Regions from separate parts of the Mesorhizobium sp. B2-5-3 genome, predicted to be linked through region 2. Evidence: predicted binding sites of a transcription regulator. Region 2 holds the regulator's gene; the other holds the start of a gene.

Region 1 (4,209 bases), on a different contig from region 2:
GCCGGGCCGGATGCGCCGATCGAATGCGAGATCCTCGATGCCGAGCCCGGAAAAAGGCTTCGCTATTCCTGGCGGGAACAGCCGCGGCCCGACGAGGAACGGAACCCACTCGACAGCATCGTCACCTTCACGCTCGCCCGCACCGTTTCGGGCGGCACGCATCTGCATATTATCCATGAAGGCTTTGCCCGTGCGGCGACATCCGCCGCCAGGCCCATGGTGACCATGGCAGGTGTCGGCTGCCGGCTTTCATTCGCTGCGAGCGCCTCCGGCCGTACGGCCGCCGCCAATTCATTTTGCCTTCTGCAGCGCGCCGCTTGAGTGGCCGACACATGAAAAACGGAGAGAGACGATGACCGGTTTTGCCAATCTGGTGCCGATGGTGATCGAGCAGTCGAGCCGCGGCGAGCGCGCCTTCGACATTTTCTCGCGGCTGCTGCGCGAGCGCATCGTCTTTATCAACGGCGAGATCAACGACGGCATGTCGGCGCTGGTCTGCGCCCAGCTTCTGTCGCTGGAATCGGATAATCCCGACAGGGAGATCTCGCTTTACATCAACTCGCCTGGCGGCGTGGTGACCAGCGGCTTCGCCATCTACGACACGATGCAATACGTCAGTTGTCCGGTGTCGACGGTGTGCATGGGCTTTGCCGCCTCGATGGCTTCGTTCCTGCTGATGGCTGGCACGCCGGGACGGCGCATCGCGCTGCCCAACGCCAGCCTCGTCCTGCACCAGCCGCTGGGCGGCTTCCAGGGTCAGGCATCGGACATCCAGCGTCACGCCGAAGGCATCCTGCGCACCAAGCGGCAGATGACCGAACTCTATGCGCGTCATTGCGGCCGCACCTATGAAGAGGTCGAGCGCACGCTCGACCGGGACTATTTCATGACCGCCAAGGAAGCGAAGGCATGGGGTCTCGTCGATCATGTCTACGATACCCGCAAAAAGGCGGCGTGACCGGCACAAGCACGATGAATTGCGACGCCCCGCCGTCCGGCGATTTGATGACCGCCGGTCTGGCCACCTCGGCGGGGCGGCGCTATAACCGCCCGATGATCGACAGCCGCTTATTCCGACCTTGGCGTCTTGCCGTCACTATTTTCGCCGGTGCGCTCATGCTGGCCGGCGGCGCCTTTGCCAACGACAGCCAGAAAGGCAGCCTGCCCGGTGTGGCCGGCGATTATCGCATCGCCAAGCCGGCCCCGCAGCCCGAACCCGATGACGCCTTCCCCGCCAACGGAAACGGCCAGTTCAAGATCGGCGATACCGATGTCAGGATTTCTGGCAGCATCACGGTCGATGTCGGCGCCGGCGGGATCAAACCGCCGCGGTAGCCGACATGTCGCGGGCCGTCAGTACCTGCGCGTTCCCCCAAAAGAGCAGCCCCGCCGTGCTTTTAGCAAACAGACGGGGCTTTTCTGGATCTATAATCCAATCTTTCGCCGGGAATGTTTTACCGGCTTTAGATTTCGGATGCTTCGCGGCGTTCAGCCGACGATCCGACCAGTAGTCTCTGATTTTGGTGCATCCGGCAGGGTCACGTCGGAAGGCGCTCGCGTCTCCCTGGCATTCATCCCTGCCGCGGCTCCAGTCACTGCTGGAGCCTCAAGGGACTGTCCGGTGGCGTCATGCTCCACTCCTGTGTCCGTTGCGACAATCGTCGTCAGAAGCACTGATCGCAGTAGCCCGCGGCGTCTCGCAGGCCGCCTTTGGGCGGCGAGGCCATCGAAAGACAGCCGGCTTCATTGACGTGTGGAGTCTGCTCCCCTCAGCCGGGGACGTCAACCGCTCGATGTCCGATCGGAAAAATTGTGATCGAGCGACATATCCCCTGATGGGAACCACGCCGCCTGCTCCACCGCTTTTGTCAGGAGCGTGTTCGGTCTTTGTTCTTTCCGCTTGCCCGTTCGTGCGAAAGACGGTTAAACGATTTGGTCGAGAATTGTGGCGTCTCTCGACGCGGCGGCAAAAATACCTACATAGGGGACGGCCGGGGAAAACCCGCCGATCCCACAAATTCCAGATCTGAGGCGGCGACCGGCAATGGCCGACCATAAATATCTTTCCATTCGCGGGGCGCGCGAACACAATCTGAAGAATGTCGATCTCGACCTGCCGCGTGACAGCCTGATCGTCATGACCGGCCTGTCGGGCTCCGGCAAATCGTCGCTTGCCTTCGACACCATCTATGCCGAAGGCCAGCGCCGCTATGTCGAGAGCCTGTCCGCCTATGCGCGGCAATTCCTCGAAATGATGCAGAAGCCGGATGTCGACCAGATCGACGGCCTTTCGCCGGCCATCTCCATCGAGCAGAAGACCACCTCGAAAAACCCGCGCTCGACGGTCGGCACCGTCACCGAGATATACGATTATATGCGGCTTCTGTTCGCGCGTGTCGGCGTACCCTATTCGCCGGCCACCGGGCTGCCGATCGAGAGCCAGACGGTGTCGCAGATGGTCGATCGCGTGCTGGCGGTCGAGGAAGGCACGCGCCTGTTCATCCTGGCGCCGATCGTGCGCGGCCGCAAAGGCGAGTACCGCAAGGAATTGCTCGAGCTGCAGAAAAAGGGATTTCAGCGCGTCAAGGTCGACGGCGTCTTCTACGAGATCGCGGACGTGCCGCCACTCGACAAGAAATACAAGCACGACATCGACGTGGTCGTGGATCGCATCGTCGTGCGTGGCGACCTCGCAACGCGCCTTGCCGATTCCATGGAGACCGCGCTGAAGCTCGCGGAGGGGCTGGCGGTGGCGGAGTTCGCCGATAAGCCGCTCGATGCCAGTCAGACGGGCGAGGATTCGGTCAACAAGTCGAAGAACGAGACGCATGAGCGCATCCTGTTCTCGGAAAAATTCGCCTGTCCGGTCTCCGGCTTCACCATTCCCGAGATCGAGCCCAGGCTGTTCTCGTTCAACAACCCGTTCGGCGCCTGCCCGACCTGCGACGGGCTGGGCAGCCAGCGCGCCATCGATCCCAATCTGGTCGTCCCCGACGAGAACGTCTCGCTGCGCGACGGCGCCGTCAGCCCATGGGCGAAATCGACTTCACCCTACTACGTGCAGACGCTGGAGGCTCTCGGCAAGGCTTACGGCTTCAAGCTCGGCGACAAGTTCAAGGATTTGACCGGGGAAGCCCAGGAAGCCATCCTGCGCGGCACAGGCGAGCGCGAGATCACCTTCCAGTATGATGACGGCCTGCGCTCCTACAAAACGACCAAGACCTTCGAGGGCGTCATCCCCAACCTCGAGCGGCGCTGGAAAGAGACCGAATCCGCCTGGATGCGCGAGGAAATCGAGCGCTTCATGTCGGCCACCCCCTGCCCGGCCTGTCGTGGCTACAGGCTGAAGCCGGAAGCGCTGGCGGTGAAGATCGCGGGCAAGCACATCGGCGAAGTGACCGAACAGTCGATCCGCAAGGCCGACCAGTGGTTCACCGACCTGCCGGCGCAGCTCAACGACAAGCAGAACGAGATCGCCGTGCGCGTGCTCAAGGAAATCCGCGAGCGGCTGCGCTTCCTCAACGACGTCGGCCTCGACTATCTCACTTTGTCGCGCAATTCCGGCACGCTGTCGGGCGGCGAGAGCCAGCGCATCCGGCTGGCATCGCAGATCGGCTCCGGCCTCACCGGCGTGCTCTACGTGCTGGACGAACCGTCGATCGGCCTGCACCAGCGCGATAATGCGCGCCTGCTCGACACGCTGAAGCACCTGCGCGACATCGGCAACACGGTCATCGTGGTCGAGCATGACGAGGACGCCATCCTGCATGCCGACTACGTCGTCGACATCGGCCCGGCCGCCGGCATCCATGGCGGCGAAATCATTGCCCAGGGCACGCCTCAGCAGGTGATGGCCAACCCGAATTCGATCACCGGCAAATACCTTTCGGGCGAGCTCGAAGTGGCGACACCAGCGGTTCGCCGCGAGGCGAAGAAGAACCGCCGCCTGAAAGTCGTCGGCGCGCGCGGCAACAATCTGAAGAACGTCACCGCCGAAATTCCGCTCGGCACCTTCACCGCCGTCACCGGCGTATCGGGCGGCGGCAAATCGACCTTCCTGATCGAAACGCTTTTCAAGGCGGCCTCGCGCCGCATCATGGGCTCGCGCGAGCATCCGGCCGAGCACGACCGCATCGAGGGCTTGGAGTTCCTCGACAAGGTCATCGACATCGATCAGTCGCCGATCGGACGGACCCCGCGCTCCAACCC
Region 2 (4,209 bases):
GGTCAACGCCATGCTCTTCCTGCGCACCTCTGCCATGTCGACGTCGTTCCAGACATCGAGCGCCCCTTTGAGCGCGCGCATCGACAGCACAGGCTGCGTGCCGCAGAGAAACCGGCGGATGCCTGTGCCGACAGCAAAACCCTGTTCGAAGGCGAATGGCCGCGCATGGCCCCACCAGCCGCTGAGCGGCTGGCGGACATCGCCATGGTGGCGCTCGGCCGCGTAGATGAAGGCCGGGGCACCCGGGCCGCCATTGAGATATTTGTAGGTGCAGCCAACGGCGAAATCGGCATTCGAACGGTCGAGCTCGACGGGCAAGGCGCCGGCGGTATGGCAGAGATCCCAGACAATCAGCGCGCCGGCATCATGTGCCGTCCGCGTCAGCGCGGCCACGTCGCGCAACTGCCCGGATTTGTAGTTGACGTGGTTGACCAGGATGACCGCGACCCGCTCGTCGATCAGTTCTTCTATGGTCGGCGCATCGACACCCTCGAGCCGCAGCACCGTGCCCGGCCGCGTCGAGGCAACGCCTTCGGCCATATAGAGATCGGTCGGAAAGCTGTCCCCCTCGGCGACGATGACTGACCTGTCCGGCCGCATCCCGAGTGCCGCATGCAGCACCTTGTAGATGTTGATCGAGGTGGTATCGCAGACCACCGTCTGGCCGGCGGCGGCCCCGATCAGGCGCCCGAGTTGGTCGCCGAGTTCGACCGGCATGTCGAACCAGCCGGCGGTGTTCCAGGCGCGGATGAGATCCTGCGCCCACTCCTGCGTGGCGGCCTTCTGCAGCTCGCCGAACACGGCGGGCGAAGCGGCGCCCAGCGAATTGCCGTCGAGATAGATCACCCCCTGGGGCAAGGTGAAGCGGTCACGCATGGCACGCAGCGGATCCGCGGTGTCCATTGCCTCGATCGCTGCGAGATCGGGAATTTTGCTCATGGTCGCGATGTTCCTCGGTGAGAAGAGCGCCCTGGAAACGGGCCGGCTGTTTTGCCGCCCGGGCAAGGGCTGGCCGCATAGACGCGCAAGAACAGGGTGAACGCCCGGTTCGATCTTTGCTCGATTTCCGCCCGAGGCAGTTCCTCGAGCACCCCAACGATCCGGCGAACCTGGAGATCGCCGATCAAAAGACTGATGTAGATGTCGGCGGCTTCGGCAGGATCGTCACAGGCGATCAGGCCGGCCCGACTTGCGGTTCGAAGCAGGTCGCCAACAAGCGGCATTATGGTATTGCGGCCGAATTGCGCGATCGATTGGCCAAGCGTGCCTGTATCGTTGACGTCGCCGGCCGCGGCGCGATTGAGCGCCACCGCCTTGTCGCCCGTCACGAGGGTCAGCAGGACTGGCCCGAGCAAGTTCAGGGTTTCGAGCGGATCGCGCGCCTGGTGAAGGGCGTCCTCCAGCAGCTTCCTTGCCTCTCCCGCATTGGCTTCGATCAAGGATCGAAACAGGGTCTGCTTGTTGCCGTACCAGTTGTAGAGGGTTTCGTTCGAGGCCGATGCCCGCTTGGCGATAGCAAGCAGGGAGGCGCTCTTGTAGCCGGTTTCCCGGAGCACCGCATAGGCGGCCTCCTCTATCCGTTCGCGTCGCGCGGCCTGCTTCGGCGTGATCATTGGTGTTCCTCTTCGAAAACCGTACATTATTATACGGTTTCGTCAAGCGAACGGGAAGCAAGGAGCGAGCGAACGCAGCCCATCGCGACCAGTGGTGGTGTCTGGCCGTTTTCCGGCGGAAGTTGGCATTTTGGTTTCGTTTCGTTCACGAGCCGCAGGGGTTTCTAATCCGCCCAAACGCACCCCGCACCTGCCGGTCACCCAGCTTGCAGGCTTGTGCCAAGAGTGGAGACCGGTCGGGCCACAGGCCATTAACCAAAATAGTTTCAAAGGGCCCGGGAGCGCATTGACGACGGACCGCGCTGGCAGGATGCTGGCTGCGGGAGGGCATTTCGTTTCCGTCGCCTTAAGAAATTCATTAAACTTTAAATGGTTGCGGAACACAACTGGAACAGATAGTGTTTGTTCTGGGTTTGTTTTCTGATTCTGGTTCCAGACCCTTCGTGCAATGCCTTTGGGGGCCGCCATGCTCACGCGCAAGCAACATGAACTCTTGATGTTCATCCATGAACGGCTGAAGGAAAGCGGCATTCCGCCGTCCTTCGACGAGATGAAGGAAGCGCTGGACCTCGCCTCCAAGTCGGGAATTCATCGGCTGATCACGGCGTTGGAGGAGCGCGGCTTCATTCGCCGCCTGCCCAACCGGGCGCGCGCGCTGGAGGTGCTGCGCCTGCCGGACTCGATCGCGCCGGGTCTTAACGCGGCAAAGAAGTTCTCCCCGAGCGTCATCCAGGGCAGCCTCGGACAGGGCAGCAGCCCTAGCCGGCAGATCAAGCCGGCGACGTCTTCGCGTCTGCCCGCTGCCGGCAATGACGACGATGCGGTTTCAGCGGTGTCGATCCCGGTCATGGGTCGCATCGCAGCGGGTGTGCCGATCGACGCCATCCAGCATCAGACGCATTCCATTTCAGTGCCGCCTGACATGATCATGGGCGGCGAACACTATGCGCTGGAGGTCAAGGGCGATTCGATGATCGAGGCCGGCATTTTCGACGGCGACACGGTCATCATCCGCAATGCCGACACCGCAAGTCCCGGCGAGATCATCGTGGCCCTGGTGGACGAGGAGGAAGCAACGCTGAAGCGCTTCCGCCGAAAGGGTGCTTCGATTGCGCTCGAGGCTGCCAATCCGGCCTATGAAACACGTATTTTCGGACCGGACAGGGTCAAGGTGCAAGGCAAGCTGGTCGGCCTGATCAGGCGCTACTGAGCGGGGTCGGCGGTGGGCTTTTCGGGTTTACGGTAAGGCGGCAGTCCCCTTGCCTCGCGTGAGAATTTCCGCTGTTCGTGCCAAGGCCGATATGGCCTGTCGACGGCAAAGCTGACCCGTGCCGGTGCCGTCGCCGATTGCTGGTCGAAGAAGACGGCGGCACTTCCCTTACGAGCGAGCTGCCGCTTGGTGATGACGAGAACCAGCGGATTGTGGCAGGGATCGTAGCCTGCGGGGTCGTTGATGACGATCAGATCCGCATAGGAGCAGGCCCTCCAGGCGTCCTTGCGATCCTCCACCTGCGCGATGATCGCCCCCGAGGTATGCCGGGCCATGCACAGGCCCGTGAAGCAATAGAAAGGCGCTCCCGCCGGAAGTTGCGCGGGATCGAAGATGTCGAACTGTCGGTCTCCGCTGTCGAACAGTTCCGGCGCAACGATGGTTTCGGACTTCAGCGCGCGTTTCCAATTATCGACGGTGAATTCGTTCGGGCGCGCCCGGTTGATCGCGAGCTCGCCGCCGCCGATCGGCAACGCCACCAGGCGGGCATCCTCCGAAATCAGCACGTCCGGCGTGCGCGTGTCCGAGACGGTCAACAGGCCGGCGAGCGCGAAGGGAAGTGCCGCCAGCCGCAGCCATGTCGTGGCCATCGTCGCGATGACCAGGGCGATCGCCACCAGAAGGACGGATTGCTGCGAAATCAACCCGACCGCGTCGACCGGCGAGCGTTGCGAGATCCATCCTGATATGGCGATCATCGCGGTCAGTCCCTTCCCCATCAGATAAAGGGATGGTCCATCGAACCCGAACGGCATCAGCAGCGCGCTGGCAACCGCAAGGAACATCACGACCGAAACGATCGGCATGACGGCAAGATTGGCGAACAGGCTGAGCGGCGACACGCGCTGGAAATGCCAGATGGCGAAAAGCGCCGTGGCGCTTCCCGCGATAATCGAGGTCATCGCGAGCCCACCTGTCGCCAGCAGCAATTTTCGCGTCAGGAGGCCGGGCAAGGTCCGTTGCGGCGGCGGGGTCCGCGCTTTGTCGGCTTTGCGATCCGACCAGCCGGCATAGGCGCCCACCAGGGCCGCGGTGGCGGCGAACGACATCTGGAAGCTCGGCCCTACCACCTCGTGCGGCGACACCACGATGACGGCGATCGCCGAAATAGCCAGATTGCGCATGGTGAGTGCCGCCCGATCGAACAGAACGGCGATCAGCATCACCGCCAGCATGATGAAGCTGCGTTCGGCGGCGACAACGACGCCCGAAATGACGAGATAGGCGGCGATCGAGAAAAGTGCCGCCGCGGCCGCGTATTTCTTGACCGGCCGGCGGGAGGAAAAATTCGGAAACAGCGCGAAGCCGCCACGCAGCAGACCCATG

What was found. The regulator LexA, encoded in region 2, represses DNA repair genes until DNA is damaged. The targets are predictions, from matches to a motif close to TGTTCNNNNTGTGTTCNG.
Region 1: uvrA (excinuclease ABC subunit UvrA) is a predicted target of LexA. The motif match lies at 1,878-1,895, and genes of this name have one in related genera.

The regions. Positions count from the first base shown of each region.
Region 1 covers NZ_VFUS01000013.1:110,351-114,559, reverse strand. Annotated here, with positions in the region: gene FJ867_RS24650 (SRPBCC domain-containing protein) at 1-321, shown strand, start outside; gene FJ867_RS24645 (ATP-dependent Clp protease proteolytic subunit) at 353-958, shown strand; gene FJ867_RS24640 (hypothetical protein) at 1,054-1,335, shown strand; gene uvrA (excinuclease ABC subunit UvrA) at 2,045-4,209, shown strand, end outside.
Region 2 covers NZ_VFUS01000011.1:53,777-57,985, reverse strand. Annotated here, with positions in the region: gene kynU (kynureninase) at 1-939, opposite strand, end outside; gene FJ867_RS22975 (TetR/AcrR family transcriptional regulator C-terminal domain-containing protein) at 936-1,613, opposite strand; gene lexA (transcriptional repressor LexA) at 2,080-2,823, shown strand; gene FJ867_RS22965 (ComEC/Rec2 family competence protein) at 2,817-4,209, opposite strand, start outside.